One region of the Vogesella oryzagri genome, then DNA from elsewhere that is predicted to be linked to it. Evidence: predicted binding sites of a transcription regulator. Region 1 holds the regulator's gene; the other holds the start of a gene.
The links. Region 1 encodes NrdR, which represses ribonucleotide reductase genes. Its sites were predicted from a motif close to AAANACNATATATNGTNTTT; they were not measured.
Positions count from the first base shown of each region.

Region 2: the regulator NrdR is predicted to act here: its motif matches at 6,757-6,776, upstream of ABNW52_RS08330 (ribonucleoside-diphosphate reductase subunit alpha).

Region 1 is NZ_JBEFLD010000001.1:149,243-163,708, reverse strand. It holds gene ABNW52_RS00840 (helix-turn-helix domain-containing protein) at 1-269, shown strand, start outside; gene ABNW52_RS00835 (TIGR03862 family flavoprotein) at 333-1,580, shown strand; gene ABNW52_RS00830 (substrate-binding periplasmic protein) at 1,590-2,342, opposite strand; gene ABNW52_RS00825 (aspartate/glutamate racemase family protein) at 2,442-3,131, opposite strand; gene ABNW52_RS00820 (LysE family translocator) at 3,131-3,739, opposite strand; gene ABNW52_RS00815 (aminotransferase-like domain-containing protein) at 3,891-5,324, shown strand; gene ABNW52_RS00810 (hypothetical protein) at 5,487-5,690, shown strand; gene ABNW52_RS00805 (cold shock domain-containing protein) at 5,878-6,420, shown strand; gene ABNW52_RS00800 (carboxypeptidase M32) at 6,601-8,085, opposite strand; gene ABNW52_RS00795 (hypothetical protein) at 8,165-8,851, opposite strand; gene ribD (bifunctional diaminohydroxyphosphoribosylaminopyrimidine deaminase/5-amino-6-(5-phosphoribosylamino)uracil reductase RibD) at 8,953-10,062, opposite strand; gene ABNW52_RS00785 (GNAT family N-acetyltransferase) at 10,059-10,595, opposite strand; gene nrdR (transcriptional regulator NrdR) at 10,673-11,128, opposite strand; gene rfaD (ADP-glyceromanno-heptose 6-epimerase) at 11,298-12,293, opposite strand; gene ABNW52_RS00770 (DUF924 family protein) at 12,348-12,926, opposite strand; gene rfaE1 (D-glycero-beta-D-manno-heptose-7-phosphate kinase) at 12,962-13,924, opposite strand; gene pyrF (orotidine-5'-phosphate decarboxylase) at 13,942-14,466, opposite strand, start outside.
Region 2 is NZ_JBEFLD010000004.1:119,483-133,948, reverse strand. It holds gene purL (phosphoribosylformylglycinamidine synthase) at 1-3,096, opposite strand, end outside; gene ABNW52_RS08350 (P-II family nitrogen regulator) at 3,247-3,585, shown strand; gene ABNW52_RS08345 (outer membrane protein assembly factor BamD) at 3,645-4,436, opposite strand; gene rluD (23S rRNA pseudouridine(1911/1915/1917) synthase RluD) at 4,605-5,729, shown strand; gene pgeF (peptidoglycan editing factor PgeF) at 5,674-6,453, shown strand; gene ABNW52_RS08330 (ribonucleoside-diphosphate reductase subunit alpha) at 6,974-9,835, shown strand; gene ABNW52_RS08325 (hypothetical protein) at 10,361-10,939, shown strand; gene ABNW52_RS08320 (ribonucleotide-diphosphate reductase subunit beta) at 11,034-12,116, shown strand; gene ABNW52_RS08315 (hypothetical protein) at 12,548-13,354, opposite strand; gene ABNW52_RS08310 (hypothetical protein) at 13,357-13,965, opposite strand; gene ABNW52_RS08305 (S-4TM family putative pore-forming effector) at 13,986-14,466, opposite strand, start outside.

The DNA.
Region 1 (14,466 bases):
CCGTCGGCCAGCTGTCGCGCTTGTGCCGCGAGGCGCTGGGCATGTCCAGCCTGGATGTGATCAACGCCCGCGTGATCCACGAGGCGCAGCGCGACCTGGTCTATACCTCCAAGAGCATCAAGCAGGTGGCCGCCGCACTGGGCTTTGACGACGAAGCCTACTTCGGCCGCTTCTTCCGCAAGCACACCGGCCTGACGCCCAGCGCGTTCCGCACCCAGGCCACCGCCGAACTGCAGACCCCGGATGGCCCCACCGCCCTGACGGACTAAAGCCGCAATCCGGTACAATCGCCCCCCTCGCCCGTTGCGGCCAACCTTTGCCAGGCTTCTTGCATGACTCACACGCCCCCCGCCTCCCACCGCGCCATCGTCATCGGCGGCGGCCCGGCTGGCCTGATGGCCGCCGAAGTGCTGCTGCAACACGGCCTGCAGGTCGAGCTGTTCGACGCCATGCCGTCGGTGGGGCGCAAGTTCCTGCTGGCCGGCGTCGGCGGCATGAACATCACCCACAGCGAGCCGCGCGCGCCGTTCCTGGCGCGCTACGGCCTGCGTGAAGCCGAGCTGACGCCCGTCATCGACGCTTTCGACGCCGACGCGCTGCGCAGCTGGGTGCACGGTCTGGGCATCGACACCTTCGTCGGCAGCTCCGGCAAGGTGTTTCCCACCGCGATGAAGGCAGCGCCGCTGCTGCGCGCCTGGCTGGCGCGGTTACGCGACGCCGGGCTGCAATTGCATGTGCGCCACCGCTGGCTGGGCTGGGATGACGCCGGACGCTTGCGCTTTGCCACGCCGCAAGGTGAAGTGCTGCGCGATGCCGCCCCCACCGTGCTGGCGCTGGGCGGCGGCAGCTGGGCCAAACTGGGATCGGATGGCCGCTGGCTGCCGCTGCTGGCGGCACGCGGCGTGGACCTGGCGCCGTTGCAGGCGGCCAACTGTGGCTTTGTCTGCGGCTGGAGCGAGCACTTTGCCGCCAAGTTCGCCGGCAGCCCGCTAAAGAACGTGGCGTTGAGCTTCGAGGACGTGCACGGCCAACCGCTGCGCCGCCGCGGCGAGATGGTGCTGACGCAAGATGGCATCGAGGGCAATCTGGTGTATGGCTTTGCCGCCGCCATCCGCGAGCGCATCAACCGCGACGGCAGCGCCACCATCCGGCTGGATCTGGCACCGGACCGCGATCTGGAGCGGCTGCGCAGCGAATTGCAGCGCGGCCGTGGTGCCGCCTCGCTGGCCAACCATCTGCGCAAGCAATGCGGCATCGACGGCGCCCGCGCCGGCCTGCTGCGCGAGCTACTGGACAAGGACAGCTTCAACGATATGGACAGTCTGGCCGCCGCCATCAAGGCACTGCCGCTGACGCTGCACGGCACGCGCCCGCTGGACGAGGCCATCAGCACCGCCGGCGGCGTGCGCTTCGAGGCGATGGACCAACAACTGATGCTGACCGCACTGCCCGGCGTGTTCTGTGCCGGCGAAATGCTGGATTGGGAAGCGCCGACCGGCGGTTATCTGCTCACCGCCTGCCTGGCCAGCGGCAGGGCCGCTGCCAGCGGCCTGCTGCACTGGTGGGACCGCCAGCGCTGAAAACGCGGTTCAGTGCGGCGCGGCCTGCAGCTGCGCCCAGCTGACGCGGAAATACTGCTGGTAGAACGCATCCAGCTCGCCGGTGGCCATCTTGCGCTCGGCCTCGCGCTCCAGCCCGGCACGTAGCCAGGCCAGCCCCGGCCGCAGGCTGAAGGTCTCGTGGTAGCTGCCCACCAGGCCATCCAGCCGCTTGACTCGTCCTCCCAGCTGGTGGGCGATATCCAGCGGCGTCTGATAGTCATCAAACACCACATCCACCCGCCCCCCTGCCAGCATGGTGAACGACGCCACGCTATCCGGCGCCGTCACCCGCTGCCAGCGCGTCTGCTGCACCAGCTGCCGCGGGTAGTCATAAGCGGGCACCCACGCCACCCGCAGGCCGCGGAACTGCTGCAGATCGCGATATTGCTGCTCGACTACCCCCGCGCGCACCCAGGCATACAGCGGCCAGTACACCATGGCCTTGCGGGTTTGCAGCCAGCCGGCCGGGCTTTCCGCAGCGGTGGCGAAGGCAATGATGTCGGTACGCCCCGCCGCCGCCTGCTTGTAACAGCCGCTCATCGCCAGAAACTGGTAGCGCAGTGCCGCGCCGCGCTCGCGGGCGGCACGCTCCAGTGCCTCCACCGCCAGCCCGCGCACCACGCCGTTGTCGGCGCGGTAGATAAACGGCACCCAGCGCTCGGCGCACACCGTCAGCGTCTGCGCCTGCACCGCGCCTGCCAGCAACATCGCCAGCCCGATGCTCCGCTTCAGTTTGCTCACTACCGTCACCATGCGTGTCAGGGTGGATACCGCATTATCGGTAGCGCGCGGGTATTGCTCAATAAATTACCGCCACGCTTGCCACGGGCGGTGCGGCACTCAGCGCAGCAGCCAGTCCACAGCGGCGGCGGCATGCAGCGCGGTGGTATCGAACAGCGGCAGCGGGCTGTCCGCCTGCGTCAGCAGCATGCCGATCTCGGTGCAGCCGAGGATCACCGCCTCGGCACCCGCCGCCTGCAGCTGGGCGATGATGGCCTGGTAGCGCAGCCGCGAGGCCGGCAGCACCTGCCCCAGGCACAGCTCGTCGAAGATCACCCGATACACCTCGGCGCGGCCTGCCTCGTCCGGCAGCTGCACCTGCAAACCGGCTGCGGCCAACCTGTCGCGGTAAAAATCCTGCTCCATGGTGAAGCGGGTGCCCAGCAGCCCGACGCGGCGCACGCCAGCCGCCTGCAGCGCGGCGATGGTGGGGTCGGCAATATGCAGCAGCGGCACGTCCACCGCTGCCGCCACCGCCGGCGCCACCTTGTGCATGGTGTTGCTGCACAGCAGCAGGCCGGCAGCCCCGGCCTGCACCAGGCCCTGGCCGGCGGCGGCCAGCTGCGCCCCCAGCACCGGCCAGTCGTCGGCACGCTGCCGCGCCGCCACCGGGGCAAAATCCACGCTATGCAGCAGCAGCGGCGCCGAATGCAGCCCGCCCAGCCGGTCGCGCACGCCCTGGTTGATCAGCTGGTAGTAATGCAGCGTCGATTCCCAGCTCATGCCGCCCAGCAAACCCAGATAACGCATCACCACACTCCCGAAATCGTCAGTTCATCCCACAGCAGATAGCCGGCAGTGGCCGCCATTGCCAGCGCCATCACGCCATTGAACAGCCGCCGTACCTCAGCACGCGCCAGGTGGTGGCGCAGCGCATCGCCCATGCCGGCCCACACTGCGATACAGGGCAGGTTGACCATGGCGCAGATGCCTGCCAGCAGCAGCGAATGCTGGGCGGTGGCATCGTGCGGCAGGAACAGCACACTGGTATTGACCACCATCACCCAGGCCTTGGGGTTCACCCACTGGAACGCCGCCGCGCCGATAAAGCCCAGCGGTCTGGCGCTCTGGCGCCCCTCCGGCGCACCGGCGCGCCACACCTGCCACGACAGCCAGAACAGATAGCTGCAGCCCGCCAGCGCCAGCCACAGCCGGCCATGCTGCAGCAGCGCCAGCACCCAGCCCAGCAGCAGCGACACCAGCAATATCTGCAGGCCGTGGCCACCGGAAATGCCCAGCATGTGCGGTACGGTGCGGCGCCAGCCGAAGTTGACCCCGGATGCGGCCAACATCAGGTTGTTGGGACCGGGGGTGATGGACATCAGCGCAACATAACTCATTAGCGGCCAGCTCAGCATGGCAGTCTCCTTGGACAGGTGGGGATAGAGACATGCTAGCCGCTGGACAACGCTGGTTACAGTCGCACAGATTTGCTATTGTCACGGTGACAGTCTGGCTGCTCATGCAACTGTCACCATCGTTTTTAGCCCACGCTGTCACGAGACGCCGATGAATACTGCCACGCTGTACCAGCAACTTGCCGACGACCTGTCCTCCGCCATCAATCTGGGCACCCTGCCGCCCGGATCACGCCTGCCGTCGGTGCGCAAGACCGCCAGCAGCCGCCAGTTGTCGCTCAACACCGTGGTGGCCGCCTACCGCGTACTGGAAGACCGCGGCCTGATCGAGGCGCGGCCGCAAAGCGGTTACTACGTACGCTCGCGGCTGCCGTCGCCGGCGCGCGGCGCCAGCCACCGTCCGGGCCCGGCACGCGGCACCGACGGCGCGGTGCTGGACCTGATCGGCGCGGCGCTGAAGGCGCAGCAGACCCCGGGCTACATCGACATGGCGCTGGCCTGCCCGCGCGGTGGCGACTTCTACCCGTCGGCCAAGCTGGCGCGGCTGATGGGCCAGGTGCTGCGCAAACAGCCAGGGCTGGTGGGCAACTACGCGCTGCCACCGGGCTCGGAGCGGCTGCGCACCCAGATCGCCCGCCGCGGGCTGGAGCTGGGCATGGCACTGCAAGCCGACAACATCATCCTCACCCACGGCGCCATGGAAGCGCTGCAGCTGGCACTGCGCGCCATCACCCGCCCCGGCGATACCGTGGGCATCGAATCGCCGACCTATTTCAACCTGCTGCCGCTGTTCAACAGCCTGGGGCTGAAGGCGGTGGAAATCCCCACCGACCCGCAGCACGGCCTGGCGCTGGACGCGCTGGAACTGCTGCTGCAGGAACAGCGCCTCAACGCCATCATCGCCATGCCGAACGTGCACAACCCGCTGGGCTGCAGCATGTCCACCGACAACAAGAAAAGGTTGGCCGCACTGGTCAACCGCCATCGCGTGCCGCTGATCGAGGACGCGCTGTACGCCGAGCTGCAGTTCGGCGACGCGCTGCAACCGGCGGTGAAAGCCTTCGACCAGGACGGCTGGGTGCTGGTCTGCGCCAGCTACACCAAGACGCTGGCGCCGGACTTCCGCGTCGGCTGGCTGGAAGGCGGCCGATTTGGCGAGGAGATCAAGAAGCTGAAGTTCGCCAGCTCCATCGCCGAGCCGCTGGTGCTGTGCGAAACGCTGGGCGCATTCCTGGAGTCCGGCGGCTACGACCACCACCTGCGCGCGCTCAAGCGCCGCTACGCGCTGCACGTGGACAAGGTACGCGCGCTGATCGCCGAGCACTTCCCGCCCGGCACCCACGCCACCAACCCCAGCGGCGGCTTCCTGATCTGGGTGGAATTGCCGGAAGACTACGACACCGTGGCGCTGTTCCACGCCGCCATCGCCGAGCGCATCAGCATCTCGCCCGGCCCGCTGTACTCGCCGGGCGGCCGCTACCGCAACGCGCTGCGGCTGTCCTGCTGCCAGCCGCTGGACGAACGCTACGTCGGCGCGCTGCAACGGCTGGGCGAGCTGGCACGCACGGTTGCGACCCGCCCCTGAGCGTGCCGGCAGCGGGTGGCACTTTTCGTCACGCCGCGATTAGCGCATAAAGACAACCATGCAGAGCAACCAAGCCAATAACGGCACGCCGGACAAGCGAGCCGAAGCGAGGGTCAACATGATCGCCAGCCTCACACCTGGCCCACAGCGGGAGCCACGTTCATGAACGCGTCGTTACTGCTGTGGGGCGTCGTCGTCAGTTCAGTCGGCTTCGGTTATTTCATCTACGGCAAAAAACAACGCACGCTGCTGCCGCTGCTGTGCGGCATCGCACTGATGGTCGTGCCCTATCTTATTGCCAGCAGCTGGCAGCTGGTCGCCGCTGGCGCGGCAATCGCGGCGATTCCATACTTTGTGAAAATGTGAGCGCCACGGCAGGGGCATACCTCAGCGATCCGCCCCACTTGGCGCGCCGTCACGCGGGCGCGACTCGTATGGAAAAACTGGCAGCCAAGCGCGATGGCCAGCCATGTCGTACCAGCCGGGCAAACGGCCCGAAATTCTTAGGAGATAAAAGCCGCTGGAATGCCGATTCCATAATCAGGGCAAGAATATGGCTTACTATGGCACCATCACCCGCTGGCTGGATGACAAGGGTTACGGCTTCATCCAGCGCCAGGACACCAAGGAAGAAGTCTTCTTTCACATCAGCGACTGCCCGGCCAGCGGCATCCGCCCGCAGCTGGGCTGGCTGGTCTCCTTCGAGCTGAAACAGGGACGGGACGGCAAAGCGGCAGCCTGCCAGATACAGGGCAAAGGTTTCGCTGCATCCCGACCCGGACGCCCTGCCCGCCAGCCCGCGCGCCCCAAAACCAGCTTCAGCCACATGCTGCTTGCTGCCGCAGTAGTCGCCGGACTTGGCTATTTCGGCTATCAGCGCTACCAGGCACACGTCGCGATAGCGGCAGCAGACGCCATCCTGTCACAGCAGACCAGCCCGCTCGAGCCAGTCAGCCAGCAACAATTCAGTTGTGACGGCCGCCAGCATTGCTCGGAAATGCGATCCAAAGAAGAGGCGTTGTACTTTATCCAGCACTGTCCAAACACCAAGATGGATGGTGACGGCGATGGAGATCCGTGCGAAAGGCAGTTCTAAGCACCGGAGCATGATGCTGCCAAGGTGAACGGCCCAGCGCCTGTTGTGCCAGTAGCGGCGCAAACGTTGGCCGCAGCTTGGCGTCACGCCCGGATGAGGCCTCCGCCCTAGCCTGCGGCCAAGCAACAAAAACGGCAGTCAACCGCATGCGGTGACCGCCGTTTGCCGACAAGCGCGTACTTACAGATAGCGTGCTTGCAAATGGGCGCGGAAATGCGCCGGGTTCAGCGCTTCGCCGGTGGCGCGCTGCACCAGCTCGGCGGTTTCCCAACGGCTGGCCTGCGACCAGATGTTGGCATCCAGCCAGTCCATTACCGGCGTCAGGTCGCCAGCGGCGATGCGCGCATCCAGGTCCGGCACGCTGCGGCGGATGGTGGCGAAGTATTGCGCCGCGTACATGGCGCCCAGGGTGTAGCTGGGGAAGTAGCCGAAGCTGCCGTCGGTCCAGTGGATGTCCTGCAGGCAGCCGTCGCGGTAGTTGCCGCGGGTGTCGACGCCGAGATAGGCCGTCATTTTTTCGTCCCACAGCGCCGGGATGTCTTCCGCCTCGATGTCGCCCTCGATCAGCGCGCGCTCGATCTCGTAGCGCAGGATCACGTGCGCCGGGTAGGTCAGCTCGTCGGCATCGACACGGATGAAGCCGGGGCGCACACGGGTGTACATGCGCGCCAGGTTGGCCGCATCGAAGGCGCCCTGCTCGCCCAGGTGTTTCTTCACCAGCGGCGCGATCAGCTGCAGGAAGGCCGGGCTGCGGCCCAGCTGCATTTCGAACGACAGGCTCTGGCTTTCGTGGATGCCCATCGAGCGCGCCTGTCCCACCGGCAGGTGTACCAGCTCGCGCGGCAGGCGCTGTTCGTAACGGGCGTGGCCGGTTTCGTGCACGATGCCCATCATGCTCTGCATGAAGTCGTCGTCGCGGTAGCGGGTGGTGATGCGCACGTCCTCGGCCACGCCGCCGCAGAACGGGTGCACCGACACATCCAGCCGGCCGGCATCGAAGTCGAAGCCGAGCAGGCCCATGATCTCCACCCCCAGCGCGCGCTGGCTGTCCACCGCAAACGGCCCCTGCGCCGTGAGCAGCTGTTCGCCGGCCTGCTTGTCCATCACCTGCCGGATCAGCCCCGGCAGCCAGGTCTTGACGTCGCCGAAGATGCGCTCCACTTCGGCGCTGTTCATCCCCGGCTCGTATTTGTCCAGCAGCGCGTCGTAGCGGCCCTTGCCGCTGGCGTCGGACAGCAGCTGCGCCTCTTCGCGCGACAGGCGCAGCACCTCGCGGAAGTTCTGCAGAAAGCCCTGCCAGTCGTTGGCCTTGCGCTGCTCGCGCCAGGCGTGCTCGCAGCGGCTGCCGGCCAGCGCCTTGGCTTCCACCAGCGACGCCGGCAGCAAGTTGGCGTGCTGCCAGCTGCGGCGCATTTCGCGCAGCGAGGCCTGCTGCGCGGCATCCAGCTCTTCCTGCCCGGCGCTGGCCAGCCAGGTATTGAGTTGCGGATCGGTCAGCGTGGCGTGCATCAGCACCGACAGCTCGGCCATGGCGGCGCCGCGGGCGTCGTTGCCCCCCGGCGGCATCATCGCCGCTTGATCCCAGCCGGCGATGGCGGCCAGATGCTGGTAGCGGTACAGGCGGGTAAACACGGATTCCAGCTGCTGATAGGCAGAAGCGCTCATGCGGTACTCCAGGTCAAGTCAAGGTTGGCCGCATGATGCCATTGGCAACGCCGGGGGCTCAATTGGCCATCAGGGCAGCTCAGAGCGGCTGGGCGGCACCGAACTGGCCACGTACGTCGGCATCGGGAAACGACAGCCAGTAGTAGAAGAATTCGCGGGCGATGGTGAGGAAGGTTTCGCTGGCGAAGCTGTCGGACAGATGCAGCAGCATGGCATCCACCGCCATGCGGTAGCTGTCCGGGTGATGCGGCTGGTCGTGCAGCAGGAACAGCAGCGGCTTGAGCAGCTCGCCGCGCTCGCCCAGCACGTCTTCTTCCGAACCCAGCTCGTACAGCTGCCCCAGGTACAGTTCCAGCGACGGCGGGAAGCTGTCGAAGCCGGCATCGCTCATGCGCTGCTGCAGGTCGTCGAACGAGGCCAGCACCGGCAGGCGCACGTGACGGGTGGTAAAGCCGGAGCGGGCGTTGAGCTCGGTAACCTTTTTGACGTCACCGATCCAGAAATAGTAGTACTCGCGCGCAGCGGTCATCGCCCCCGGGCGGTCTTCCGGCGCGCACAAGGACAGCAGTGCATCCACCGCCGAGCGGAAAATGGTGGTGGTGCGCGGCTGGCCACGCACGATCAGATTGAGCCGGGTCAGCACCCGACGGCGCAGCGCCAACACCTCGCTGTCCGCTCCCTTGCTCTCCAGCAGGCGCAGGTAGGCATCCAGTGCGTCCTGTGCATCCCCCTTTTCGCTTTTAGCGCTTTTTTCGGCTCTACTCATCCGTGGCCTTCTCCTGAGTGCAGACCGGCTGGTTCTGCGCGGTCTGCAGCATAGCGGTTCATGTGTTATCCGACAATTCGCCGGGCGCGCCAAGCGCGAAATCAGTCTGGCCGCGGACGCAGCGTCAGGCGCAGGTCGCGGCCAACCATGCGCAGCTCCAGCACCTCCAGCGCCAGCTTGTCGTCCAGCGACGTCAGCGCCGGCCAGGCAAACAGCCCGCGGGCAGCATCGCCGGCCAGGTACGGCGCCAGGTACAGCACCATCTCGTCCACCAGCCCGGCCTGCAGCAGCGCGCCATGCAGGCCGGCGCCGGCTTCCACCATCAACTCGTTGATGCCGGCGCTGGCCAGTTCGCGCAACAATTGCGCCAGATCGACATGGCCAGCTGGTGCCGGCAGTGCCAGCACCGTCACACCACGCGCGCGGTATGGCTGCAGGCGGGTTTCATCCGTCACCGTGGTGGCCAGCCATACCGGCGCCACGCCGGCATCGTAAATGCGGGCGGTGGGGGACGTCGCCAGCGCGCCGTCCAGCACCACGCGCGTAGGCTGGCGCAAGCAGGGTGTGTCGCGCACCGTCAGCTGCGGGTCATCGGCCAGCACGGTGCCGCTGCCGGTCAGGACGGCACAGTTGGCCGCCCGCAGCGCGTGCACGTCGCGGCGGGCATCGGCAGCGGTAATCCACTGGCTGACGCCGTTGAGCAAGGCAGTCTTGCCGTCCAGCGTCGCCGCCGCCTTGAGCGTGACCCACGGCCGCTGCCGGCTCACCCGCGACAGAAAGCCGCGATGCACGCGGCGGGCCTCGGCTTCCAGCAGGCCGGCCTCGGCCGGGATGCCGGCGGCCTGCAGCATGGCAATGCCGCGGCCGGCTACTTCGTGATACGGGTCGACCATGGCGGCCACTACCCGGCCGATTTTTTCTGTGATCAGCCGGCCGGCGCACGGCGGGGTGCGGCCGTGGTGGCTGCACGGTTCCAGCGTGACATAGGCGGTGGCGCCAGCCGGGCTCAGACCGCGGGCGTAGCAATCCTTGATCGCCTGGATCTCGGCATGATCGCCGCCCACCTGTAGCGTGGCGCCCTCGCCGATCACGGCACCGTCGCGCACCAGCACGCAGCCGACGCCCGGATTGGGCGCCGCGCGGCGGGTGGCGGTTTCAGCCAGGCGCAGCGCCTGCTGCATGTAGCGGTGATCGTCTGCGGAAAAGTTCATGGCGCCGCGTTCCATTCTGGCGCCAGCAGGCTGTAAATGCGGGCATCCCAGTGCCGACCGCGGATATACAGATAGCCGCGCAGCACGCCCTCCTGCTGGAAGCCCATGCGCTCGGCCACGGCGCAGCTGCGCAGGTTGGCCGCGGCGGTGATGATCTCGGTACGGTGCAGGCCCAGCTCCTGGTAGGCGATGGACAGCAGTTGCTGCAGCGCCTGCGGCAGGATGCCGCGGCCAACGTAGGCATCGGCCAGCCAGTAGCCGATGGCGGCGCGGCGGTCATGGTGGCTGATGCTGTGCAGATCGCACACCCCCACCGGCTGACCATCCATTTCGATCAGGCAGGTACGCGATGCGCCCAGGCGCCGCTCGCAGGCGCGCAGCTGCAGAAACTCACGCACCTGCGCCTCGGTCTGCGAGGTCTCGACCCACGGCAGCCACTGCCCGAGCGCATCGCGGCTGGCATTGACCAGCGCAAACAGCTGGGCCGCATGCTGCTCTTCGGCATCACGCAGGGTGATAGGGGAAGTCGTCATCTGCTGCCTCCACGCCCGCACCGGCCAGGGCGGCCGGCCGACAGGAGACTGCCCTGCCTGCGCGCCGCCGGCAGGCATCAGGGTTTTTTCTGGATTTCCTTGATGGCATCGCTGAACTCGGCGATGTCCTGAAAGCTCTTGTACACCGAGGCGAAGCGCACGTAGGCCACCTTGTCCAGCTTGGCCAGCTCGTTCATCACCATTTCGCCGATCTGGCGGCTGGACACTTCGCGCTCGCCCAGCTGCAACAGGCGCTGGCAGATGCGGTCGATGGCATCGTCCACCAGCGGGGTGGATACCGGCCGCTTGTGCAAGGCGCGCAGGAAGCTGGTACGCACCTTTTCCACATCGAACTCGGTGCGGTGGCCACCGGTCTTGACCACTTGCGGCATGCGCACATCGGCGGTCTCAAAGGTGGTAAAGCGCTTTTCACAGCCCAGACAGCGGCGGCGGCGGCGGATGGTGCTGCCATCGTCACTGACGCGGGAATCCACCACCTGAGTATCGATACCGCCGCAGAAAGGACATTTCATTGTTATACGTCTCGCTTGCTTGCCATAGCCGGATGTTATCAGCAAACCCATCGTCAATTTAAGCCTTGCCATCAAGGATGGCGGCAATTTGCCGCTTTCACGGCCGCGGACAGCAAAACGGGCTGCCCAAGGCAGCCCGTAAACGTGCTTGCGGCCAACTTGTGGCGGCTTAGCGGCTCATCAGCCAATCCACGTAGCGATCCACGCCCTGCTCGACGCTGAGCATGGCATCACCGTAGCCCGCTTCGCGCAGCTTGCCGATGTCGGCCTGGGTAAAGCTCTGGTACTTGCCCTTCAGCGCCTCCGGGAAGTCGATGTACTCCAGGATGCCCTGCTGCACCAGCTCGGCCAGCGTCAGCGCCGGCTTGCCTTCATGGCGGCGGCAGGCGTTGACGGTGGCCACCGCCACGTCGTTGAACGGCTGCGCGCGACCGGAGCCGAGGTTGAAGATGCCGTTCTGCTCCGGGTTGTCGAGGAAGTACAGGTTGACCTTCACCACGTCCTCCACCGACACGAAGTCGCGGCTCTGGGTGCCGTCGGCGTAGCCGTCGTAGCCGCCGAACAGCTTCACCTTGCCGGTGTCGCGGTACTGGTTGAAGTTGTGGAACGCTACCGAGGCCATGCGGCCCTTGTGCTGCTCCTGCGGCCCGTAGACGTTGAAGTAGCGGAAGCCGGCCACCTGCGCGGTGAGGCCCTCGCGCATGCGACGGCGCAGCACCTGGTCGAACAGGAACTTGGAGTAGCCGTAGACGTTGAGCGGGCCTTCGTGCTGGCGCTCTTCCTTGAACACGCTGCCCTTGCCGTAAGTGGCAGCGCTGGAGGCGTACAGCAGCGGCACTTCTTCGGCCTGACAGAATTCGAACAGCTCCAGTGTGTACTGGTAGTTGTTCTCCATCATGTACTTGCCGTCGTGATTCATGGTGTCCGAGCAGGCACCCTGATGCAGGATGGCGCGGATTTCGCCGTCGAAATCGCCACTGCCGATCAGGTTGATGAAGTCCTGCTTGTCCAGGTAGTCGCTGATTTCGCAATCCACCAGGTTGACGAACTTGTCGCCACGGGTGAGGTTGTCTACCGCCAGGATGTCGGTCTCGCCACGCGCATTCAGTGCCTTGACGATATTGGAGCCGATGAAACCGGCGGCGCCGGTGACGACGATGGTCATGTGTATTCCTTTTCAGGCGGGCCGGCCTCTGCGGCCAATCCGGTATCGATTCGATTAAAAGCTGCTGCCCGGTTGCTGCAGGAACGCCAGTTCCTCCGCCGTACTGGCCCGCCCCAACGCCGCATTGCGGTGCGGAAAACGGCCAAAGCGGGCGATGATGTCGCGGTGACGGCCGGCATAATCCACTACGCCGGCGTAGCCCGGGCTGTCTGGCGGCAAGGCAGAGAAGAGCCGCACACACTCGTCCTGATCTTCCAGCCGCTCGCTGTGCTCCAGTGGCAGATAGCAGAACCAGCGCGCCACCGGCGGCAACTGCTGGTCCAGCCCTGCGGCCAACATGCCGTGTGCCACCTGCTGCGCCAGCGCATCGCTGGCAAAGGCGCGCGCTTCGCCGCGGAACAGATTGCGCGGAAACTGGTCGGCGACCAGCAACCATGCCAGCGCCTGGCGGGCATCATCCGCCACCGGCAGCAATGTGCCGGTCTGCAGCGCCGTCACCAGCGCCAGGAAACGCTCGCGGATGATGCCGTCGAACACCGCATCCTTCTTGAACCAGGCATCGCGCGGGATGGCCAGCATCTCGTCGCTGCTGCCACCAAACCAGAACTGCAGGACTTCCTCGTGCCACAACATGCGTGCCTCGCTTTCCTGCTGCAAATGGGTGCTGCTTACAGAGCAAACAGCTCGCGCTGATGGCAGACGGCCGTGCCGAGCTTGGCCACCACGATGCCGGCGGCGGCATTGGCCAGACTCATGGCCAGCGGCATGTCCAGCCCGGCAGCCAGCATCAGGCCCAGAGTGCCGATCACGGTATCGCCGGCACCGGACACGTCGTACACCTCTTTCGCCAGCGTCGGTTCATGCACCGCGCCGTCGGCGCGGAACAAGGTCATACCTTCCTCGCTGCGGGTCACCAGCAAGGCGTCCAGCTGCAGCGCTGCGCGCAGCGCTTCGGCCTTGGCGCTGAGCTGCTCCTCGGTCTGCCAGCTGCCGGCGACCTGACGGAACTCGCTGCGGTTAGGCGTCAGCAGCGTGGCACCGGCGTACTTGCTGTAGTCGTCGCCTTTCGGGTCGATCAGCACCGGCTTGCCAGCCGCCCGCGCCAGCGCGATCATGCGCGCGACGTGGGTGAGGCCGCCCTTGCCGTAGTCGGACAGGATCACCACGTCGTGTTCGGCGACGATGGCGGCGTACTCGTCCAGCTTGTCGGCGAGGATTTCATGGCTCGGCGCGTCCTCGAAATCGAGGCGGATCAGCTGCTGCTGGCGCGCCACGACGCGCAGTTTTACCGTGGTGGAAATCTCCGGATCACGCTTGAGCGAGGCCTGGATGCCGTCGGCGGCCAGCAGGCGCGCCAGCGCGGTGGCGGCTTCGTCGTCGCCGACCACCGACAGGATGGTGGCCTGGCCACCTAGCCCGGCGATGTTGCGCGCCACGTTGGCCGCACCACCGGCGCGCTCTTCCATGCGGTTGATGCGCGCCACCGGCACCGGCGCTTCCGGCGAGATGCGGCTGACATCGCCGAACCAGTAACGATCCAGCATTACGTCGCCCACCACCAGCACGCGGCTGGCGGCCAACTTGCTACCCAGGGTTTCGGGCGCCAGGCCCAGTTGCTGCAACAGGCTCATGTTTGTCCTCCGCCCGTTCAGGCCTGGCTTAGCTGCCAGGCGCGGATATCGGCATTGATGCCGCTCAGCACCGCCAGCGGGTCCACCGCCTTGGTAATCGGACGGCCAATCACCAGGTAGTCGGCACCGGCCTGCAACGCGGCGACCGGGGTCATCACCCGGCGCTGGTCATCGGCGGCGCTGTCGGCCAGGCGGATACCCGGCGTCACCAGCTTGAAGTCCTGGCCAAGCTCGGCCTTCAGCAGCGGTGCTTCCTGCGCCGAGCACACCACGCCGTCGAAGCCGCTGTCGCGGGTGAGGCGCGCCAGACGCAGCACGTGCTCCTGCGGCGGCACGGTGATGCCGATTTCGGCCAGATCGGCGGCTTCCATGCTGGTGAGCACGGTAACGGCGATCAGCAGCGGACGCTGGCTGTAGTTGGCCAGCGCCTCGGCCGCGGCGCTCATCATGCGGCGGCCGCCGGAGGCATGCACGTTGACCATCCACACGCCGATGTCGGCCGCCATCTTGCAGGCATGCGCCACGGTGTTGGGGATGTCGTG
Region 2 (14,466 bases), on a different contig from region 1:
CGGGTTTTCTTCGGTATCGAAGGTCAGCTCGGCAAACAGGCCACGCACGTTGCTGTCGGCAATCTGCGCGTATTCGCTGTCGGCGCCGGCCGGGTTGTCACGCAGGCGCTGCAGGCGGTAGCTGGTCTCGGACCAGGCCTGCTGCAGGGCTACGCGGCTTTCGGCAAACAGTTCGGCGTCGCCGTGCACCAGGCGCAGCACGCCGTCGTCGGACGGGGTGCCAATTACGGTTACCAGCTGCGACAGGCCCATGATGTCGAAACGCTTGAGCACGTTGTCGATCTCGTCGGCTGCCACTTGCAGCACCGCGCCCAGCTCTTCGTTGAACAGTACGGCATTGACCTTGGCTACATCACCGCCGGTCAGTACCGACAGCTCGATCTGCGCACCCAGGTGGCCGGCAAAGCACATTTCGGCCACGGTGGCGAACAGGCCGCCGTCGGAACGGTCGTGGTAGGACAGCAGCTTGCCATCGTCCACCAGCGACTGGATCACGGTGAAGGCGGCAGCCAGCTGTTCGGCGCTGTCCACGTCCGGCGCCTGGCCGGACATGTCCTTCCATACCTGGCCGAATACCGAACCACCCAGGCGGTTGTTGCCGGCGCCCAGGTCCAGCAGCAGCAGCGCGCTGTCGGCGGCCTGCAGCTGCGGGGTAACGGTCTTGCGCACGTCGGCTACCGGCGCAAACGCGGAGATGATTACCGACAGCGGCGCGGTAACGGCCTTCTTGTCGTCGCCGTCCTGCCATACCGTCTTCATCGACAGCGAGTCCTTGCCTACCGGAATGCTCACGTCGATCTGCTGGCAGATATCCGATACCGCCTGCACGGTGGCGTACAGGTTGGCCTCTTCGCCCGGGTGGCCGGCAGCGGCCATCCAGTTGGCGGACAGCTTGACGTTGCCCAGCTCGCCCACGTTGGCCGCGGCCAGGTTCAGCAGCGACTCGCCCACCGCCATGCGGCCGGAAGCCGGCGCATCGAACAGCGCGGCCGGGGTACGCTCACCCATGGCCATAGCTTCGCCCAGCGTGGTGTTGAAGCCCATGGTGGTCACCGCCACGTCGGCCACCGGCACCTGCCACGGGCCGACCATCTGGTCGCGCGCGGTCATGCCGCCCACGGTACGGTCGCCGATGGTGATCAGGAACGACTTGTCGGCCACGGTCGGGTTGCGCAGCACACGGTAGGCCGATTCTTTCAGCTGGTACTGGGCGCCGTTCAGCTCGCCGGTCACCACGGTCTTGGACTTCACGTCGCGGGTCATACGCGGCGGTTTGCCCAGCAGCACGTTCAGCGGCATGTCTACCGGGTTGTTGTCGAAGTGGTCGTCGCGTACCTGCAGGTGGCCGTCATCGGTAGCCACGCCCAGCACGGCAAACGGGCAGCGTTCGCGCTCGCAGATGGCGGTGAAGGTGTCCAGATCCTGCGGCAGGATGGCCAGCACGTAACGCTCTTGCGATTCGTTGGACCAGATCTGCATCGGGGTCATGCCCTTTTCTTCCAGGTGCACCTTGCGCAGATGGAAGATGGCGCCACGGCCGGCGTCGTTCACCAGCTCCGGAAAGGCGTTGGACAGGCCGCCGGCGCCAACGTCGTGCAGCGACACGATGGGGTTGGCCGCACCGCGCTGCCAGCAGCGGTCGATCACTTCCTGGCAGCGGCGTTCGATTTCCGGGTTGCCGCGCTGTACCGAGTCGAAGTCCAGGTTCTCGCTGTTGGCGCCGGTATCCATCGAGGATGCCGCACCACCGCCCAGGCCGATCAGCAGACTGGGACCACCCAGCTGGATCAGCAGCGCGCCTTCCGGAATCTCGTTCTTGAAGATCTGCTGTTCCTGGATGCTGCCCAGGCCACCGGCGATCATGATCGGCTTGTGGTAGCCACGGCGCTCGCCCTGGAAGTCTTCTTCAAAGGTACGGAAGTAACCGGTCAGGTTCGGGCGGCCGAATTCGTTGTTGAATGCGGCGCCGCCGATCGGGCCTTCGAGCATGATGTCGAGCGCGGAGGCGATGCGACCCGGCTTGCCGTAGGACGGCGACTCCCACGGCTGTTCAAAGCCAGGGATGTTCAGGTTGGAGACGGTGAAACCGGTCAGACCCGCCTTCGGACGCGAACCGCGGCCGGTGGCTCCTTCGTCGCGGATCTCGCCACCGTTACCGGTGGAAGCACCGGGGAACGGGGAAATCGCGGTCGGGTGGTTGTGGGTTTCCACCTTCATCAGGATGTGGGTCGGCTCTTCGCTGTAGGCATAGGTGTTGCTACCCGGCTGCGGATACAGGCGCTCAATGGTGGCACCTTCGATTACCGAGGCATTGTCCTTGTACGCCACGCGGGTGCCCTGTGGGTGCGCGTCGTGGGTATCGCGGATCATGCGGAACAGCGACTTGGCCTTCTCTTCACCGTCCACGATGAACTGGGCGTTGAAGATCTTGTGGCGACAGTGCTCGGAGTTGGCCTGCGCAAACATCATCAGCTCGACGTCGGTCGGGTTGCGCTCCAGCTTGATGAAGTTTTCCACCAGGTAGTCGACTTCGTCCGGCGACAGCGCCAGGCCCATGTCGGCGTTGGCCGCATCCAGAGCCGCTTTGCCACCGCCCAGGATGTCCACGCTGGTCAGCGGTTGCGGATCGACGTGCACGAACAGGCGGCCCGCGTCGTCCAGCGACGGCAGCACCGTTTCGGTCATTCTATCGTGCAAGAGGCCCGCCAGACGTTGGCGAGCCTCGGTATTCAATGTAGTGGCGGATTGCACGCGATACGCAATACCGCGTTCGATGCGCTGGATGACTTCCAGACCGCAGTGACTGGCGATATCGGTGGCTTTGGAGGCCCACGGCGACAGCGTACCCAGACGCGGGGTAACCAGGAACAACTCGCCTGTCGGCTCTTGCGCCAGCGGCGGCTCGCCATAGGTCAGCAGTTTTTCCAGAACGGCGACTTGCGACTCGGTCAGCGGCATGTCGCTTTCGGCGAAATGCCAGTATTCCGCAGCGATAGTCAGATCGGGTAGACCCGCTTCGCGTGCAGCCTGGAGGAGTTTATCAAGTCGGAACTGGGACAGGGCAGCACCGCCCCGCAGCTTGAGAATGTGCGACATTGGGTTCCCGCAACAAGGTGAGACAAGGATCTGGAAAGCGCGTCATAATACACGGAATCACTCATATTTTTAAGGCCGCATCCAGATTATTGTCTGACAGCCGCCATGCCACCCATCCGGTTAGCCAAGAAAAATCAAGGAGTTGCGAACATGAAAAAGATAGAAGCCATCATCAAGCCATTCAAGCTCGACGAAGTGCGCGAGGCGCTATCCGAAATCGGCATCAATGGCCTGACCGTCACCGAGGTCAAGGGCTTCGGCCGCCAGAAAGGCCATACCGAGCTGTATCGCGGCGCCGAATACGTGGTGGATTTCCTGCCCAAGGTGAAAATAGAGGTAGTCATTGCCGACGACCTGGTAGACCGCGCCCTTGAATCCATTGTCAGCAGCGCCCGCACCGGCAAGATCGGCGACGGCAAGATTTTCGTGACCTCGGTAGAACAGGTGGTGCGCATCCGTACTGGCGAGACTGGCGAAGACGCGGTCTAGGCCACGCGACAGCAAACAAAACGGCGCCTGTGCAGGCGCCGTTTTTCATTGTGTGGAGATCAACCCCAGAACTGCCACCACGGCAGTTCTTTGCCACGCCATTGCTGGGTAGCAAACTGGCTTTGCGGATAGTTCAGCTTCAGCACCCGCAGACTGTCCTGGCTCAGGTCCTTCATGCCCAGCTTGTCGTAAGCCACGGTCATGATCGCCAGCGCCTCGTCGTTGTAGCCGGTATTGCCGTACTCTTTCAGCACGGTTTGCGCACGGCTGATTGCCGCCATCCAGGCGCCGCGCTTCATGTAGTAGCGCGCCACGTGCATTTCGTTGCCGCCCAGCGCCACCACCAGGCGCTGCATTTTTTCGGTGGCATCGTCGGCATACTGGCTTTGCGGGAAGCGGACGATCAGTTCGCGGAACGCGGAGTAGGAATCACGCACCGCCTTCGGATCGCGTTCGCTCATGTCCTGGCCGGTCATGCGCGACAGGAAGGAGGTGTCATCGTTGTAGTACACCAGGCCCTTCAGGTAGTACATGTAGTCCACGCTCGGGTGCGTCGGGTACAGACGAATGAAACGGTTGGCCGCTGCCACCGCCAGTTCCGGCTCGCCATCCTTGTAATGGGTGTAAGCCTGCTCCATCAGCGCCTGCTGGGCATGCTTGCCATACGGGTAGCGGGCTTGCAGCGTCTCATACAGCTTGATGGCGCGCGTATAGTTGCCGCCGTTGAGCTCGTCGCGGGCTTCGGAATAAATGCGGTCTACCGACCAGCCGCGGGTTTCATCCTGGGTGTCTACCGTGGCACAACCCGCCAGCAACAGCGCGGCGAGCAAGGATACAAAGCGTTTTTTCATGAGACGTCCCTATTTAGGCTGCGGACGATTATAACCAAAACAGCCCGCCGCGCACGCCCCGTGCAGTAGCGCGGCCCGCCCGGCATAAGCCACCAGCACAAAGGCCGGCAGGACAACCCCCGCCGAAACCTTTAAAATCACTCCTTTAGAAGAACACGCACCAACACCATGAACGAACAAGACATGCTCGGCGACGAGTTGCTGGACGACGAAACACTGGACACCGGCAGCGAGCCCGTAGCCGAGATGAAACAGCTGACCGTGCCATACGAGCTGGGCGGCGAACGCCTGGACGGCGCGCTATCCAAGATGCTGCCCGACTATTCGCGCAGCCGGATGACGCAATGGATCAAGGACGGCAAGGTCAAGCTGGATGGCAAGGTGGTTGCCGGCAAGACCAAGCTGCTGGGCGGCGAAATCGTCGATCTGGAAATCGTCCGCCTGCCGGACGAGCAGAGCTACCAGCCGGAGCCGGTGGATTTCCCGGTGCTGTACGAAGACGAGCACCTGATTGTGGTCAACAAGCCGGCTGGCATGGTGGTCCACCCGGCGGTGGGCAACTGGAGCGGCACCCTGCTCAACGGTCTGCTGTATCGCTACCCGGAGCTGGCCAAGATTCCGCGCGCCGGCATCGTGCACCGTTTGGACAAGGACACCTCCGGCCTGATGGTGGTGGCCCGCACCCTGCAGGCACAAACCAATCTGGTGCAACAGCTGCAAGCCCGCACGGTAAAACGCGTGTACCGCGCCATTGCCACCGGCGTAGTGCCGTTCGACGGCAAGATCGAAACCCTGATCGGCCGCGACCCGCACAACCGCCTGAAAATGGCGGTGGTGCGTTTTGGCGGCAAGCCGGCCATCACCCACCTGCGCGTGCTGGAACGCTTTGCCGACTTCAGCTACGTGGAATGCAAGCTGGAAACCGGCCGCACCCACCAGATTCGCGTCCACATGCGCGAGGCCAAGCACCCGCTGGCCGGCGACCCCTCCTACGGCAACCCGCGCCACCACGGCAGCGAAGCCGCCGACGCCATCATCAAGCAGCTGGGGCGCCAGGCACTGCACGCCTACACCCTGGCACTGGTGCACCCGGCCACCGGCATCAGTCGTAGCTGGAAAGCCTCGGTGCCGGACGACATGAAAGCGGTGCTGGAAGTGCTGCGCACCGAGGCCGAGGAAAAACTGGCCGCGGCCAACGCCAAGCAGGCGCTGAAGAGCGCGGAAATCGCCGATGACGATGACGACGACTGGGACGACGACGATTACGACGTTGAGGTGCACTATGTCCCATGAGTGGATCACCCCGGCCTGGCCGCTGCCGGCCAATGTCGGCAGCCTGATCACCACCCGCAAAGGCGGCGTTAGCCCTGCCCCGTATGCCAGCCTAAACCTGGGCGACCACGTGGGCGACGATGCGGCCAACGTTAGCGCCAACCGCGCGCTGCTGCGCCAGCAACTGCCGGCCGAGCCGGCCTGGCTGGAGCAGGTGCACGGCACCGTGGTGGTGGATGCCGCCACGGTGCCCCCCGGCAGCAAGCCCAAAGCCGACGCCAGCTTCAGCCGCAGCCCCGGCGTGGTGTGCAGCATCATGACGGCCGACTGCCTGCCGGTATTGCTGGCCGATCGTGCCGGCACAGTCGTGGGCGCCGCTCATGCTGGCTGGCGCGGGCTGTGTGGCGGCGTGATCGAGGCCACCGTGCAGGCGATGAACGAGCCGGCGGCCAACCTGATCGCCTACCTGGGGCCGGCCATTGGCCCGGACGCCTTCGAAGTAGGCGCCGAGGTACGCGAAGCCTTTCTGGCGCACGACATCCATGCTGTAACCGCCTTCCAGCCGATAGACGACGGCAAATACCTGGCCGACATCTACCAGCTGGCGCGGCAACGGTTGGCCGCGCTCGGCATCAGCGAGGTGTACGGTGGCGATGCGTGCACAGTGATCGACCGCGACCGCTTCTTCTCCTACCGCCGTGACCAGATCACTGGTCGAATGGCCAGTCTGATCTGGCTCAACTGATCTGACTCAAACAGACACAAGATATTGTGTTCAAGGGGTGGCCCAGGCCGCCCCTTGTTGCGTTTTGGCCGTATCGAAATTGCCACAGCCCCGATTACCGCCGGACAGTCCTCGATGCAGAGCAGGCCGCAAAGCCTTGATGCAACAGGCATGTCGCACCGACGCCACCGCGGCAGGAAATTTTCTTAAAAAAATCGAACCACCCGCCAAGCCAATACTGGCGCGGATTTCGGTTTTTCAGCCGCCTGTCAAGACTTGTCCCAACGCCCCTTCACCACTAGAATTTGCGTCGTTCTCACGTGCCAACCCACTATATTGTGTTTGTGCACAGCCAGCTCACAGCTTTTCAACAGAATTGTCCACAGCCGGCGCCATACCTCGCGCCCTGCCCGGCCCACCCGCCGGACGGGGCCACCACCGGGTCGTCAGCCCGACGCCGCACACGCGGCCAACGTGATGGCCGCCCGCCAGCGGGCCGTCAGGTCGATACGAATAACCACCCCACCACGAGGGAAAGACAATGCCACTGACCACTACCGAAGCGAACACCGCCGCCGAACTGGGTCGCGCCGCCGCACCGCAGGCGGATTTCAGCCAGTACAAGACCATTCGTCGCAACGGCGCCGTTGTTGCATTCGAGCCGGTGAAAATCTCCATCGCCATGACCAAGGCCTTTCTGGCCGTGCTGGGCGCCGAAAGCCTCAATTCCGCCAGCATCCGTGACAAGGTGGCGCAGCTCACCGAGGGCGTGGTCAATGCGCTGATGCGTCGCAAGCCGGAAGGCGGCGCCATCCATATCGAAGACATCCAGGACCAGGTAGAGCTGTCCATGATGCGTGCCGGCGAGCACGACGTGGCCCGCGCCTACGTGCTGTACCGCGAACAGCGTTCGCAAGAGCGCGCCGCCCGTGGCGAAGCGCTGCACCAGATCCAGATCAACGTGGTGCGCAAGGACGGCCGCAAGCTGCCGCTGGACGTCGCCCGTCTGCGTGGCACCATCGAAGCCGCCTGCGTGGCACTGGCCAACACCGACGTGGACGCCATCCTGTCCGAGACGCTGAAGAACATCTACGACGGCGTGTCGGAAGAAGAAGTCAACAAATCCGCCATTCTGGCCGCCCGCGCGCTGATCGAGCAGGACCCGGCCTACGACTACGTGACCGCCCGCCTGCTGCTGGGCCACATCCGCCTGGAAATCCTGGGCGAGGCCATCAGCCAGGCCGAGATGGACACCCACTACCCGCTGTACTTCCCGGACTTCATCAAGAAAGGCATCGCCGCCGAGCTGCTGGATGAAAAACTGGGCGAGTACGACCTGAAAAAACTGGGCGCCGCGCTGAAGCCGGAACGCGACCTGCAGTTTGGCTACCTGGGCCTGCAAACCCTGTACGACCGCTACTTCCTGCACGTGGACGGCACCCGCATCGAAATGCCGCAGGCATTCTACATGCGCGTCGCCATGGGCCTGGCACTGAACGAAGTGAACCGCGAAGACCGCGCCATCGAGTTCTACAACGTGCTGTCCAGCTTCGATTTCATGTCGTCCACCCCGACACTGTTCAACTCCGGCACCCGCCGCAGCCAACTGTCCAGCTGCTACCTGACCACCATCGCCGATGACCTGGACGGCATCTACGAAGGCATCAAGGAAAACGCGCTGCTGTCCAAGTTTGCCGGCGGCCTGGGCAACGACTGGACCCCGGTGCGCGCCATGGGCAGCCACATCAAGGGCACCAACGGCAAATCGCAAGGCGTAGTGCCGTTCCTGAAAGTGGTCAACGACACCGCCGTGGCAGTCAACCAGGGCGGCAAGCGCAAAGGCGCCGTGTGCGCCTACCTGGAAACCTGGCACGCCGACATCGAAGAATTCCTCGAGCTGCGCAAGAACACCGGTGACGACCGCCGCCGCACCCACGACATGAACACCGCTAACTGGATTCCGGACCTGTTCATGAAGCGCGTGATGGAAGGTGGCGAGTGGTGCCTGCTGTCGCCGTCCGAATGCCCGGACCTGCACGACCTGGTGGGCAAGGAATTCGAGAAGGCCTACACCGCCTACGAAGAAAAAGGCCGCCGTGGCGAGCTGAAAGTATTCAAGCAGATTCCGGCACTGAGCCTGTGGCGCAAGATGCTGACCATGCTGTTTGAAACCGGCCACCCGTGGATCACCTTCAAAGATCCGTGCAACGTGCGCAGCCCGCAGCAGCACATGGGCGTGGTACACAGCTCCAACCTGTGCACCGAGATCACCCTCAACACCAACGACGACGAAATCGCCGTGTGCAACCTGGGCTCGGTAAACCTGTCGCGCCACCTGAAGCAAGGCGCCAATGGCCTGGAGCTGGACACCGAAAAGGTTGGCCGCACCGTGCGCGTAGCGCTGCGCATGCTGGACAACGTCATCGACATCAACTTCTACCCGGTGAAGAAGGCGCGCAACTCCAACCTGAAGCACCGTCCGGTGGGCATGGGCATCATGGGCTTCCAGGACTGCCTGCACCAGATGCGCGTGGCCTACGCCTCTGAAGCCGCGGTGGAATTTGCCGACGTATCGATGGAAGCCGTGGCCTACCACGCCTACATGGCCTCCACCGAGCTGGCCGAAGAGCGCGGCCGCTACCCGTCGTACAAGGGCAGCCTGTGGGATCGCGGCATCCTGCCGCACGACAGCATCAACCTGCTGGCGGCAGAGCGCGGCGGCTACCTGGAAGTAGACCGCACCGAACGCATGGAATGGAGCAAGCTGCGCGAGCGCATCGCCAAGCACGGCATGCGTAACTCCAACGTGCTGGCCATCGCCCCTACTGCCACCATCGCCAACATCATCGGTGTGTCCGCCTCCATTGAGCCGACCTACCAGAACCTGTTCGTGAAATCCAACCTGTCCGGCGAATTCACCGTCACCAACGAATACCTGGTGCGCGATCTGAAGAAACTGGGCCTGTGGGATGAAGTAATGGTCGCCGACCTGAAATACTTCGACGGCAGCCTGGGCCGCATCGACCGCGTACCGGCCGAGCTGAAAGCCATCTACGCCACCGCGTTCGAAGTCGACCCGCGCTGGCTGGTGGAAGCCGCCTCCCGTCGCCAGAAATGGATCGACCAGGCGCAGTCGCTCAACCTGTACATGGCTGGCGCATCCGGCAAGAAACTGGACGAGCTGTACAAGCACGCCTGGGTGAAGGGCCTGAAGACCACCTACTACCTGCGCACCCTGGGCGCCAGCTCGGCGGAGAAATCCACTGGCCGCGGCGGCGAACTGAACGCGGTAGCCTCCGGCCCGGCTGCAGCCGCCGCACCAGCAGCCGTGGTGGACACCACTCCGGCCACCGACGCCAAGTTCTGCTCCATCGACAACCCGGATTGCGAGAGCTGCCAGTAATTTAAGAAAAGGGGTGAGTCATGCGACGACGCAAGACAAACCCCGACTGGCCTCTTTTGGGTTTAGTTGCTGTCTGTTTGGCGCTAATAGGATTTACTTATTGGCTAAATTTATCCGAAACAATGTTTTTCTTAGCATTTCCTCTATTTGCACTTCTTACGCTTTTAAGACTGCACCACTTGCAGTCGATTAAGAAGTTTGAATACATGAAAAAGCATTGTGTCGGCGAAATTCGTCACAAAGTAAGTCACAGAGGTGTTGAGCAGACAATAACAATGAAATAAAAGTCAGTCGGGAGGGCGGCTTAATTGCCGCCCTAAACACCGACAAGAAATCTAAGGAATATAGTGGCTTAGTAGAGTGTTGTTAGCTCGCCTATACAAATAAATATTAATTTAACTGTTGGCCGCATGCGGCCAACCTGCATCTCCCAGCCGCTTCCCGCGAGGCGGCTGCAGGATGCACCGAACCCGGTTCCACCCAGCCAGTCCAACCGCAGTGACCCCCGTCACCAAGGAGACAACCATGCGTCGCTTACTGACACTGTGCCTGGCCGCCCTGCTGGCCGGCTGCAGCACCATGGCGGACCAGCTGCACGGCAGCCTGCAACCGCCGGCGGGATTGGGTTATGCCGTGTTTTCCATGACCGCGCGTACCTACAACCCCAGCTACGCCTCGGCCAACCTGAGCTGGCGCGGGCTGGACAACGGCCAGCGCGGCGTCGTGTACGCCAACTTCGGCACCGATACCGTGTTTGGCGAAGAAGGCATGACACCGGTAGACGGCAAGCTGCAACTGCTGGCGCTGCCGCCCGGACGCTACCAGCTGCAACAGGCCTACGCACAATGGAACGACGATCCAGAACGTTGGCCGTTTGGCTACCAGGGCAACGCCAGCTTCCGGCTGGACAAACAGTTTGAAGTACGCGCCGGCCAAACCGTGTACCTAGGCCAGGTGCGCTTCAACCTGGATTACCGGCCGGACGTGGAATTTGGCGATGAGCAAAAACGGGACTTCGGCCACATGAAACGCGTGTGGAAGGTAAACGACCTGAGCACCATCCGCTTGCAGCCGTTCAGCGGCAAAGTCGGCCGCGGCTACTAGCCCACCCGCTGCAGGCAAGACAGAACAAACTGCGGCCAACCTCAACGTTGGCCGCAACCGAAACCAAGCAACTTTAAGAATAACTGGAGCTAACATGCTGAGCTTTGACGATACCCCGCTGGCCGCCGCCACCCCGAGCAACTCCATGGACGCGCACGGCACCAACCGTGTCAACGTGGTAGACAAAAAGGTGATCAACGGCACCACCGACGTAAACCAGCTGGTGCCGTTCAAGCACAAATGGGCGTGGGAAAAATACCTGGCGCAGTGCGCCAACCACTGGATGCCGCAAGAAGTGAACATGCAGCGCGACATCGAACAGTGGAAAACCGGCCAGCTCACCGAAGACGAAATGCGCATCGTCAAGCGTAACCTCGGCTTCTTCGTTACCGCCGACAGCCTGGCCGCCAACAACATCGTGCTCGGCACCTATCGCCAGATCACCAGCCCAGAATGCCGCCAGTTCCTGCTGCGCCAGGCGTTTGACGAAGCCATCCACACCCACGCCTACCAGTACATCGTGGAAAGCCTGGGCCTGGACGAAGGCGAAGTGTTCAACGCCTATCACGAAGTAACGTCCATCCGTAACAAAGACGAATTCTTGATCCCGTTCATCGACGTACTGTGCAACCCGGAATTCAAGACCGGCACCCTGGAAAACGACCAGAAACTGCTCAAGTCGCTGATCGTGTTCGCCTGCATCATGGAAGGCCTGTTCTTCTACGTCGGCTTCGTGCAGATCCTGGCGCTGGGCCGCCAGAACAAGATGACCGGCGCCGCCGAGCAGTATCAGTACATCCTGCGCGACGAATCCATGCACTGCAATTTCGGCATCGACCTGATCAACACCATCAAGCTGGAACAGCCGGAAATCTGGACCGAAGACTTCAAGGCCGAAATCACCGACCTGTTCAAAAAAGCCGTGGATCTGGAATACGCCTACGCCGAAGACACCATGCCGCGCGGCGTGCTGGGCCTGAACGCCAGCATGTTCAAGGAATACCTGCGCTTTATCGCCAACCGCCGCATGCAGCAGATTGGCCTCGATCAGATGTTCCCCGGCGTGAACAACCCGTTCCCGTGGATGAGCGAAATGATCGACTTGAAGAAAGAGAAGAATTTCTTTGAGACGCGAGTGACTGAATATCAGACTGGTGGCGCGCTGAGCTGGGATTGAGTTAATTGTCAGAAATCGGAAAGGTTGAAATTTTGTAGTCAAAGTTTGCAATTTCCGATAGCCAAAGTATGAAATCTTGCTTTGCACGAAGAAAAGGCCCTGTTTTTACAGGGCCTTTTTCATGGCGCAATCAGATGTAACCGCTTACTGGAGTATTCGATCGGCCCGCTTCTCGGCCAGAGCTGCCTTCCAGTTTAAGTGTAATAGTCGACCGCTTTGCGGGGTTTATCAGCCATCGAAAAGTAACTTTGGGAGTTGGGACTACTCAGTTTGGTACTTGGGTGGGATGGACTTGCTCATACCATCATTTTACCGAGCATGCTCAAGCTCCGATTTGTGCAACAAAGCCAAGTTTCAGCAATTACAACTGGCAAGCAATGTATGGAACAACTCTCAATTGGGCACTTTTCCTTCTTTGTACTGTTTTTTATTCACTCATTTGCAACTCTGATTGTAATTTCTGGAGCAAAAAAATCTATTTGTTCTAACATTGCATTTTTGTATTTAATACGGAGATGGTTAAGAACTTCCTCTGATTCTCTAATGCTAATATTGGCATCTGGAATGTATGCCCTTCCTTGGGCTTCTTCGACCATAGGATCCTTACATTTATAACGAGCTAGAAATTTACTTTTCTTTGTCTTCTCGTATCTGGGCGAATGGGGATTTGCATATAAATTTGCGTGCAATTCGAAGTGACCATCTACATATCCAACAATAGCCGCGTCAAATGCGTGTCTGAATTTATAGAAGTCGCTATATCTAAAAAAATAGCACGGCTTGTATTTTTGGGTTGTCATGTCAATTATATTTGTGCGCCCAAGTAATGGGTCCGTAGTTTTTTCATATTTCGCTTTTACATTGATCCCTTTTGAAAGATGGAAAATAATTCTGAGATCATGCCTATGGACCTTTGCAGAAGATATTAACTGATCCCTTGCATTACTCAGTGCTCCAGATACAGTATTATCCCTCCCCAGAACATCATCTTTCACATACACTTCGCCTTGAGTCAAAACGCGCTCTCGTCTACTCAATTCTTTTTCATCATCCACTTTCAGCTTCGCCTCTATTATGAAAATCTCACTCTCATAATATGCAAGAAAGTCCGCCTCCTTTCTGTCACCAGGCTCTTCTAGTTTTTCCACTCTTAGTCCCATGCACTCAAGGATAAACTTTGAAATATCATCTGAGCTCATTGCATTGATTTGTTCTACTAAATTTTTAGGTTGATTCATATTCATGCCCCACGAAAACTGCCACCGTTTCTATCAAACTTAACCAGCATGTCGTGTACTCTTATCATCTCATCCAAAATTGGTTGAACGTGGTGCCGCTCACCTAGAACCTGATAGATACCATCATTAAGATGGTAAGCTCTAAAAATATGATGTGGAATCGCGGTATCTTCAGGTTTATCAAGAATAAGACTGGGGAAGATATGTCCAACAATACCGTCTTCAAGATATCTATCTAGCCGCTCGTCAAAGTGCTCTATGGCATTTCTGAGCTTCTTATCATGCAGAGGACTGCTCTGGTCAATAGAAAACACCTTACACAAATATTCAGCTCTTTGCTTGTGCAATAGCTTTTTGTCTCCTTTTCCACCAATCAACGATGGGAAAAAATATCGTGCCACAGCTCCACTGTGATTGATGAAATTTTGTAGACAATCAAGCAATTCATCTTTTCTATCTTGAGGGGCGACCTTTCCTTCAGTGATCGCCTTTACGTAATTTGATGCTCTTTCACATGCCTGAAGTGCTGATGATGTATTGAATAGCATTGATTGGATATAGAAGGCATGATACGGTGGCCAGATAATAGAAGAAATTTCCTTATCAATCACAGTGATTCCTTAAAAAGGCACTATAGGGTGCATTTTTGATTTTTAACTTCAGCCAAAAGCACCTTTGCTCCTTTATTCATCAAAGCTTCATTGTCATCTCTAAACCAGCGGAACAAGAAATCAAAGATTGGAGGGTTTTTCTTTCTATGGTCAAAAATCTGATCTTGAAGTGTTCTGCATTTCAGTTTCAGTACATTGACGTCTTTACCTGCAATAGCATCAGACCAAATTTTTTCGGAAATCTCTTTCAGTTTATCTAATCTATTAGCAGCAGCGCCGTGCTCCATCATCTGACGATAGCCGAAGACATAGGTTGAGACTAAAGGTGCAATGATGTATGCCAGAAACTCAAAAATATCCTTCTTTTCATATAAGCCATAGCCAATCAATCCCAATGCAATACTAACCAGGATGATATGGATAGCGAAGGTGTACTTCCTTCTCATCCTTGCATCCCACCATACATTGGATCGTTGGCTGAGAATAATTCCAAATATTTCT